2 linked regions of the Hydrogenophaga sp. SL48 genome follow. The protein of the gene in region 1 interacts with the protein of each later gene in a pairwise test. Links are inferred from orthologs where the notes say so. Each region holds a gene or a part of one and is shown on either strand. Other genes may lie near its edges. The genes, in order: dnaQ and dnaE.

Evidence for each region.
Region 2: the proteins of dnaQ (region 1) and dnaE interact in binary tests that used the Escherichia coli proteins (3 or more experiments, as listed by UniProt). The link is inferred for Hydrogenophaga sp. SL48 from one-to-one orthologs.

What each region holds. Positions count from the first base shown.
Region 1 is NZ_CP063400.1:1,378,901-1,382,120, reverse strand. The notes cover bases 253-3,164. They hold dnaQ (DNA polymerase III subunit epsilon), read right to left. Parts: upstream 2,107-3,164; coding sequence 1,399-2,106; downstream 253-1,398. Other genes in these bases: hscA (Fe-S protein assembly chaperone HscA), read right to left, coding at 2,568-3,164; fdx (ISC system 2Fe-2S type ferredoxin), read right to left, coding at 2,204-2,542; IM738_RS06615 (LysR family transcriptional regulator), read left to right, coding at 300-1,190. In the rest of the region: IM738_RS06620 (MBL fold metallo-hydrolase), read right to left, coding at 1-178; more of hscA, read right to left, coding at 3,165-3,220. UniProt on the Escherichia coli protein: DNA polymerase III is a complex, multichain enzyme responsible for most of the replicative synthesis in bacteria. The epsilon subunit contain the editing function and is a proofreading 3'-5' exonuclease.
Region 2 is NZ_CP063400.1:1,173,235-1,177,705, forward strand. What follows is about bases 230-4,392. They hold dnaE (DNA polymerase III subunit alpha), read left to right. Parts: upstream 230-625; coding sequence 626-4,192; downstream 4,193-4,392. Other genes in these bases: IM738_RS05660 (hypothetical protein), read left to right, coding at 230-574; IM738_RS05670 (ATP-binding protein), read left to right, coding at 4,306-4,392. In the rest of the region: more of IM738_RS05660, read left to right, coding at 1-229; more of IM738_RS05670, read left to right, coding at 4,393-4,471. UniProt on the Escherichia coli protein: DNA polymerase III is a complex, multichain enzyme responsible for most of the replicative synthesis in bacteria. This DNA polymerase also exhibits 3' to 5' exonuclease activity. The alpha chain is the DNA polymerase catalytic subunit.

The sequences.
Region 1 (3,220 bases):
CGGCGCGGGTGAAGCCGGCATCGATCACCATGGCCTCTTTTTCGCTATAGACCAGGGTCGAGTTGACGTTGAAGCTGTTGCCGGCGGCGTTGTAGACCTTGACGGTCAGCGGCTGTGCGGCCTGGGCACTGGTGAAGGCGATGGCCAGTGAGGCGGCGACGACGGTGGTGCGGATCATGGAAGGCTCCTGTTGGATGGTTGAGGTGGCACTGTTCAGCGCTGGAACGAACTGTAGTTTCAGTATCCGAACAGATAAACCGCATAATCCGGCCATATATGTTTCAAAAACAGAGCAAATCATGGACCGCTTGACCGCCATGCGCGTGTTTGTGGCGGTGGCCGAGAGCGGCAGCTTCAGCGCCACGGCCGACAAACTGGAGATGTCGCGCGCCATGGTCACGCGCCATGTGGGCGCGCTGGAGCAGTGGCTGGGCGCCCGCCTGCTGCAGCGCACCACGCGCAGCGTCACGCTCACCGACGCGGGCGAGACCTGCCTGCGCCGCAGCCAGCAGATGCTGGCGCTGATGGACGACGTGGAACAGGAAACCAGCCGCCAAGACACCGCCTTGCGCGGGCAGTTGCGCGTCACCTGCAGCATCTCGTTCGCCTACGCGCAGATGGCGGCCGCACTGGCCGATTTCCTGAAGCTGCACCCGCAGCTCAAGATCGACCTGAACGCCAGCGAAGGTGCACTCAACCTGGTGGAGGCGCGCATCGACCTGGCCATCCGCATCAGCGCCGAGCCCGACCCTGCCTTGATCGGTCGTGTGCTGGCGCCTTGCGCTTCGGTGCTGGTGGCCTCTCCGGCCTACCTGGCGGAACATGGCACACCCACCACTCCGGCCGATCTGGAAGGCCACCGTTGCCTGAGTTTTGCCAACTTCGGCAAAAGCGTCTGGACGCTCATCCGTGGGAAGGAACAAAGCCGGGTCGGCGTGCGCAGCCAGCTCAGCGCCAACGAGGCCACCGCCTTGTTGCAAGCTGCATTGGCGGGCGGCGGTGTGGCGCTGCAGCCGACCTACCTGGCCAACCCGCACCTGGCCGATGGCACGCTCGTGGCGGTGCTGCCCGACTGGCAACCACCCGACATGGCCATCCACGCGCTCTACCCCTCACGCAAGCACTTGTCGCCCGCGGTGCGCGCCTTGATGGACTTTCTGGTGCAGCGCTTTGCCACCCCGCGCTGGTAGGGGCAATAAAAAACCCCGTAAGTCCTGAAACTTACGGGGTTTTCCGTCTGGTGGGCGGTGCAGGGTTCGAACCTGCGACCCCTGCCGTGTGAAGGCAGTGCTCTACCACTGAGCTAACCGCCCAAATGATCTGTGTTCTTTCGATCCGATCATTCGGAAGCCTCAGATTATAGCCTGTTTTTCTCAGATTTCTGAAGCGCTGTGCAACTCATGCGGTTTCGAGCTGCCGCCAGAGCGTTTTTCCTTTGCAGGCCTTGTCGATGTCCGCCAGCGCGACACCGTGTGCAGCGACCTCCTGCTCATTGGCCCGCAGCACCGGCAACACCACCTGACTGAGGTCCACCTGCACCGACACCTCGCCGGCCACCTCGGTGGTGCCCACGTCCATCAGCAGCGCGTCCTGCCCGCGCGTCATGTTGATGTACACATCGGCCAGCAACTCGGCGTCCAGCAAGGCGCCGTGCAAAGTGCGGCCGGAGTTGTCCACCTCCAGCCGGTCGCACAGGGCATCGAGGCCGTTGCGCTTGCCCGGGAACATCTCCTTGGCCATCACCAGTGTGTCGATCACGCCCGCCACGTGCGCCTTCATGGGCGGGCGCTTCAAACGCTCCAGCTCCTTGTTCAGGAAGCTGATGTCGAACGGCGCGTTGTGGATGATGAGTTCGGCATCTTTGAGGTACGCCAGCACCTCGTCCGCAATCTGGGCGAACTTCGGCTTGTCGCGCAGAAACTCGTTGCTGATGCCGTGGACCTTGAGCGCGTCTTCGTGGCTGTCGCGCTCCGGGTTGACGTAGAAATGCAGGTTGTTGCCGGTGAGCTTGCGGTTGAACAACTCGACGCAGCCGATTTCAATGATGCGGTCGCCGTTTTCAGCCGACAGGCCGGTGGTTTCCGTGTCCAGAACAATTTGTCTCATGGCTTTCTCGCATCAGTGGTGATCCACCGCCGGGCCGCCCCAAGGTGGATCAGCCCCCTCGGGGGGCAGCGACCCGCGAAGCGGCGAAGCGTGGGGGTCAATGATTCTCTTTGGCGTGGTTGATCGAATACTTCGGGATCTCGATCGTCACGTCCTGCTGCGCCAGGATGGCCTGGCACGACAGGCGGGACTGCGGCTCCAGACCCCAGGCGCGGTCGAGCATGTCTTCCTCGTTCTCGTCGAGCTCATTGAGGCTGTTGTAACCCTCGCGCACGATCACGTGGCAGGTGGTGCAGGCGCACACCATGTCGCAGGCGTGCTCGATCGAGATGTCATTGTCCAGCAGGGCTTCGCAGATGGAGGTGCCAGCGGGCGCGCTGACCTGGGTGCCTTGTGGGCAGTATTCGGGGTGGGGCAGTATTTTGATGATGGGCATGGGGTTCTCGGGCCTTGGGCGCGACTCAGACTTCTTCCAGCCGCTTGCCGGCCAGGGCGTGCTGGATGCCCCGGTTCATGCGCATGGCGGCGAACGCTTCGGTGCCTTTGGCCAGGGCCGTGGTCGCTGCCTCGATCACAGCAGCCTCGTCGCCGGTCGCGACCTCGGCGAGTTGGTTCATCAGCACATGGATGGCTTCGCGCTCGGCGGGGTCCAGCAGGTCCCCGTCGGCGGCCAGGGCGCTGCGGGTGGCGGCGATCATGCGGTCGGCATCCACCCGGGCCTCGACCAGCGCGCGGGCGGCCATGTCTTGCTGTGCGGTGGCGAAGCTGTCTTGCAGCATCGACGCGATCTGCTCGTCCGACAAGCCGTAGGACGGCTTGACATCGATCCTGGTTTCCACGCCGCTGCCCTGCTCTTTCGCGCTCACCGACAGCAGGCCATCGGCATCGACCGTGAAGCTCACGCGGATGCGGGCCGCGCCCGCCGCCATCGGCGGGATGCCGCGCAGCGTGAAGCGCGCGAGGCTGCGGCAGTCGGCCACCAGGTCGCGCTCACCCTGCACCACATGCAGCGCCAGCGCGGTCTGGCCGTCCTGGTAGGTGGTGAAATCTTGCGCCAGCGCGGTGGGGATGGGGCTGTTGCGCGGCACGATGCGTTCGACCAGGCCGCCCATGG
Region 2 (4,471 bases), 210 kb from region 1 along the record:
CACCAGCGCCCACCAGGCGTCGTCGGGTTGGGGCGCGCTCCTGGCGCTGACACCCATGAGCACCGCTCTCGCGGTGGTCTTGTGGCGCATGCCCGCGCGCTGGCTCGGCGCCCTGCTGGGCGCGGCGGTGCTGGGCGGGCTGGTCTGGTTCTGGCCATTTCTGACGGGGCAGGTGGCGCTGCTCTTTTACCTGGAGCACCTGGGTGTCTACCTGCTGCTCTCGGTGTTTTTCGGACGCAGCCTGGCGGGCCCGGAGGAGTCGCTGGTGACGCGCATGGCCCGCAGCGTGCACGGCGGCGTGCTCTCGCCCGCGCAGGCCGTCTATACCCGCAAGGTCACCCTGGCCTGGTGCGTCTTTTTTGCCGGCATGGCGCTGGTGTCCACGTTGCTGTTCCTGCTGGCGCCCACCGTGGTCTGGTCCACGTTTGCCAACCTGCTCGGCGGACCGCTGATCGCGCTGATGTTCGTCGGCGAGTTCCTCTGGCGCCGCCGTGTGCTGCCCGAAGAGAAGCCGGCCACCATGGCCGATGCCGTGCGCGCCTGGAAAGCCGAACGCTCGGACAAGGCGCGCTGACGGCGCACGCCCCCTCCCGCCCGCAGACCCACCCCGACACCCGATTCACCGATGTTCATCCACCTTCGCCTGCACACCGAGTTTTCCGTCGTCGACGGCACCAACCGCATCGACGATGTGGTGGCCGCGGCGGCCGCCGACGGCCAGCCCGCGCTGGCCATCACCGACCTGAACAACCTGTTCGGTGCGGTCAAGTTCTACAAGGCCGCGCGCGGCGCGGGCGTGAAGCCGCTGCTGGGTGCCGAGGTGATGCTGCAGGGCTTTGCCGACCAGACCCCGGGCGCGATGCCCGGCAGCCACCAGCCGGCCGCGCCGCGCGTGATCCTGCTGGTGCAGGACAAGCAGGGTTACCTCAACCTGAGCGAGCTGCTGGCCCGCGCCTGGACGCGCAGCGACGGGCGCAGCGGCGCGCTGGTGCAGCGCGAGTGGCTGGAGGAGCTGAACGCCGGCCTGCTGATGATCTCGGGCGCACAGGCCGGGCCGGTCGGCCAGGCGCTGATCCAGGGCGACACCGAGCGCGCCGCCGACATCGCCCTGCAACTGGCCAGCCTGTTCACCCACCGCTTCTACATCGAGCTGCAGCGCGCGGGCCGTCCCGACGACGAGCGCCACGTGGTCGCGGCGGTGCAGCTGGCCGCGCGCCTGCACCTGCCGGTGGTGGCCACCCACCCGGTGCAGTTCCTGGAAACCGACGACTACGAGGCGCACGAGGCCCGGGTCTGCATCTCCGACGGCGAGATCCTGGGCAACAACCGGCGCGTGCGCCGCTTCACGCGCGAGCAGTATTTCAAGAGCGCCGCGCAGATGGAAGCGCTGTTCGCCGACATCCCGAGCGCCGTGGCCAACACGCTGGAGATCGCCAAGCGCTGCAGCATCACGCTGGTGCTGGGCAAGCCGCAGCTGCCCAACTTCCCGATCCCGCCGGTCAACGGCGTGGTGATGTCGGTGGACGAATACTTCCGACACGTGTCGCACGAAGGGCTGGAGGGTCGCCTGAAGCACCTCTTCCCCGACGAGGCCAAGCGCGAAGCGGTGCGCGCGCGTTACGTGGAGCGCCTGGAGTTCGAGCTCAACACCATCCTGAAGATGGGCTTCCCGGGCTACTTCCTGATCGTGTCGGACTTCATCAAGTGGGCGAAAGAAAACGGCTGCCCGGTGGGTCCGGGCCGGGGCTCCGGAGCCGGCTCGCTGGTGGCTTACGCGCTGTTGATCACCGACCTCGACCCGCTGCAGTACAACCTGCTGTTCGAGCGCTTCCTGAACCCGGAACGCGTCTCGATGCCCGACTTCGACATCGACTTCTGCCAGTCCAACCGCGACCGCGTGATCGACTATGTGAAGGACCTCTACGGCAAGGACGCCGTGAGCCAGATCGCCACCTTCGGCACCATGGCCGCGCGCGCGGCGATCCGCGACGTGGGTCGCGTGCTCGATTTTTCCTACGGCTTCTGCGACGGCATCTCCAAGCTGATTCCCAACAAGCCGGGCATGTCGGTCACGCTGCAGTACCCGCCGGTTCCGAAGGTGGACGGCGACAAGAACAACTACGCCATCGAGATGGAGCCGGTGCTGGCCGAGCGCATCCAGAAGGAAGAAGACGTCAAGACCCTGATCGAGCTGGCGCAGAAGCTCGAAGGCATGACCCGCAACATCGGCATGCACGCCGGGGGCGTGCTGATCGCACCGGGCAAGCTCACCGACTTCTGCCCGCTCTACATGCAGCCCGGCAGCGATTCGGCCGTGAGCCAGTTCGACAAGGACGACGTGGAGGCCATCGGCCTGGTGAAGTTCGACTTTCTGGGCCTGGCCACGCTGACCATCCTGGAGATCGCGCGCGAGTTCATCATGCAGCGCCACAAGGGCCAGGAGAACTTCCGCTTCGAAGATATCCCGCTGGACGACCAGCGCGTCTACGCGCTGTTCTCCAAGGGGCAGACCGAGGCCGTGTTCCAGTTTGAAAGCCGCGGCATGCAGGGCATGCTGCGCGACGCCAAGCCCTCGCGGCTGGAAGACCTGATCGCGCTCAACGCCCTCTACCGACCCGGCCCGATGGACCTGATCCCCAGCTTCGTGGCGCGCAAGCACGGGCGTGAACCCATCGAGTACCCGCACCCGCTGGTGGCCGAGATGCTCTCCGAGACCTACGGCATCATGGTCTACCAGGAGCAGGTGATGCAGACCGCGCAGATCCTGGGCGGGTATTCGCTCGGTGGCGCCGACATGCTGCGCCGGGCCATGGGCAAGAAGAAGGCCGAGGAGATGGCCGAGCACCGCGCGATCTTCCGCGCCGGCGCGGCCAAGAACGACATCAGCGAAGAAAAGGCCGACGAGGTCTTTGACCTGATGGAGAAGTTCGCGGGCTACGGCTTCAACAAGTCGCACGCCGCCGCCTATTCGCTGCTGGCCTACCACACCGGCTGGCTCAAGGTGCACTACACCGCCGAGTTCTTCTGCGCCAACATGACGGTGGAAATGGACGACACCGACAAGCTCAAGGTGTTGTGGGAAGACGCGCAGAAGATGGGGCTCGCGTTCGAGCCGCCGGACGTCAACCGCGGCCGCTACCGCTTCGAGCCGGTGACCGACAAGCTCATCCGCTACGGCTTGGGCGCCGTCAAGGGCACGGGCCAGCAGGCCATCGAGGCCATCGTCGCGGCACGCGAAGGGCGGGGCGAAGGCCCGAACGGCGGCGAGTCAGGCCCGTTCACCAGCCTGTTCAATTTCTGCCTGCGCGTGGACCGCCAGCGCATGAACAAGCGCACCGTGGAGGCGCTGATCAAGGCCGGCGCTTTCGACGCCCTGCACCTCAACCGCGCCGAGCTGCTGGCCTCGGTGGACGTGGCGTTTGAATACGCCGCGGCCACCCAGGCCAACGCCAACCAGGGCGGTCTGTTCGACATGCTCGGCGGTGACGATCACGGCTCCAGCACGCAGGAACCCGATCTGGTGCCCACCACGCCCTGGGGTGTGAAGGAACGCCTGACGCTGGAGAAAACGGCCATCGGGTTTTATTTCTCGGGCCACCTGTTCGACGAGGTGCAGCGCGAGGTGCGGCGCTTCGCGCGCACCGCGCTGAGCGATGTGAAGGAGAGCCGCGACCCGGTGATCCTCGCCGGCATCGTGACCGACTTCCGCATCATCAACGGCCAGCGCGGCAAGCTCGCGCTGTTCAAGATCGACGACCGCACGGCGGTGCTGGAGGTCAGCGCCGACGAGAACCTGATCAACCTGCACCGCAACCTGCTGAAGGACGATGAGCTCATCGTGGTGCAGGCGGTGGCCCAGCCCGACCGGTTCTCGGGCGGCCTGCGCCTGAAGATCCAGCACATCTGGGACCTGGCCTCGGCGCGCTGTCGCTTTGGCAAGTACCTGCGGGTGGCGGTCAACGGGCACCCGCCCGCCGTGGCCGAGCTGGTCAAGGCCTTCCCGCCCAGGCGCGAGGTCACCGAGCTGGGCGAGGTGGCGCGCGGGTTGCCGGTGCGGCTGTCGCTGCTGCGGCCCAGCGCGCAGTGCGAGCTGCAACTGGACGACCGGGCGCTGTTTTTCCCCACCGACGCTGCCCTGGCGAGCTGGATGGCGCAAGCGCACGACCGCCGGGCCGAGATCGTGTTCGACTGAGCGCGCATGAGGTGGTTGGCCGCTCCAAATAGGCGGGATGCGCCAACCCTGTCACGCAAAGAGCGAGGTCCTCGTTCAAGGCGGGTGCCAGGATGCCGATGAAACTGACATCCATGAAACTCCAACACAAGGCTTGGGCGCTCGTGCTCGCCATCGTCGGCTTCGCGTCCCTGGGCGCGATGTTCGGTGCGCGCCACATCGTCGCCGACTCATTCAGTCAGCTGGAAACCGAGCGGGCCTCGCGAGAGGGCGAGCGTGCGCGCCGCCTGCTCCACCAGC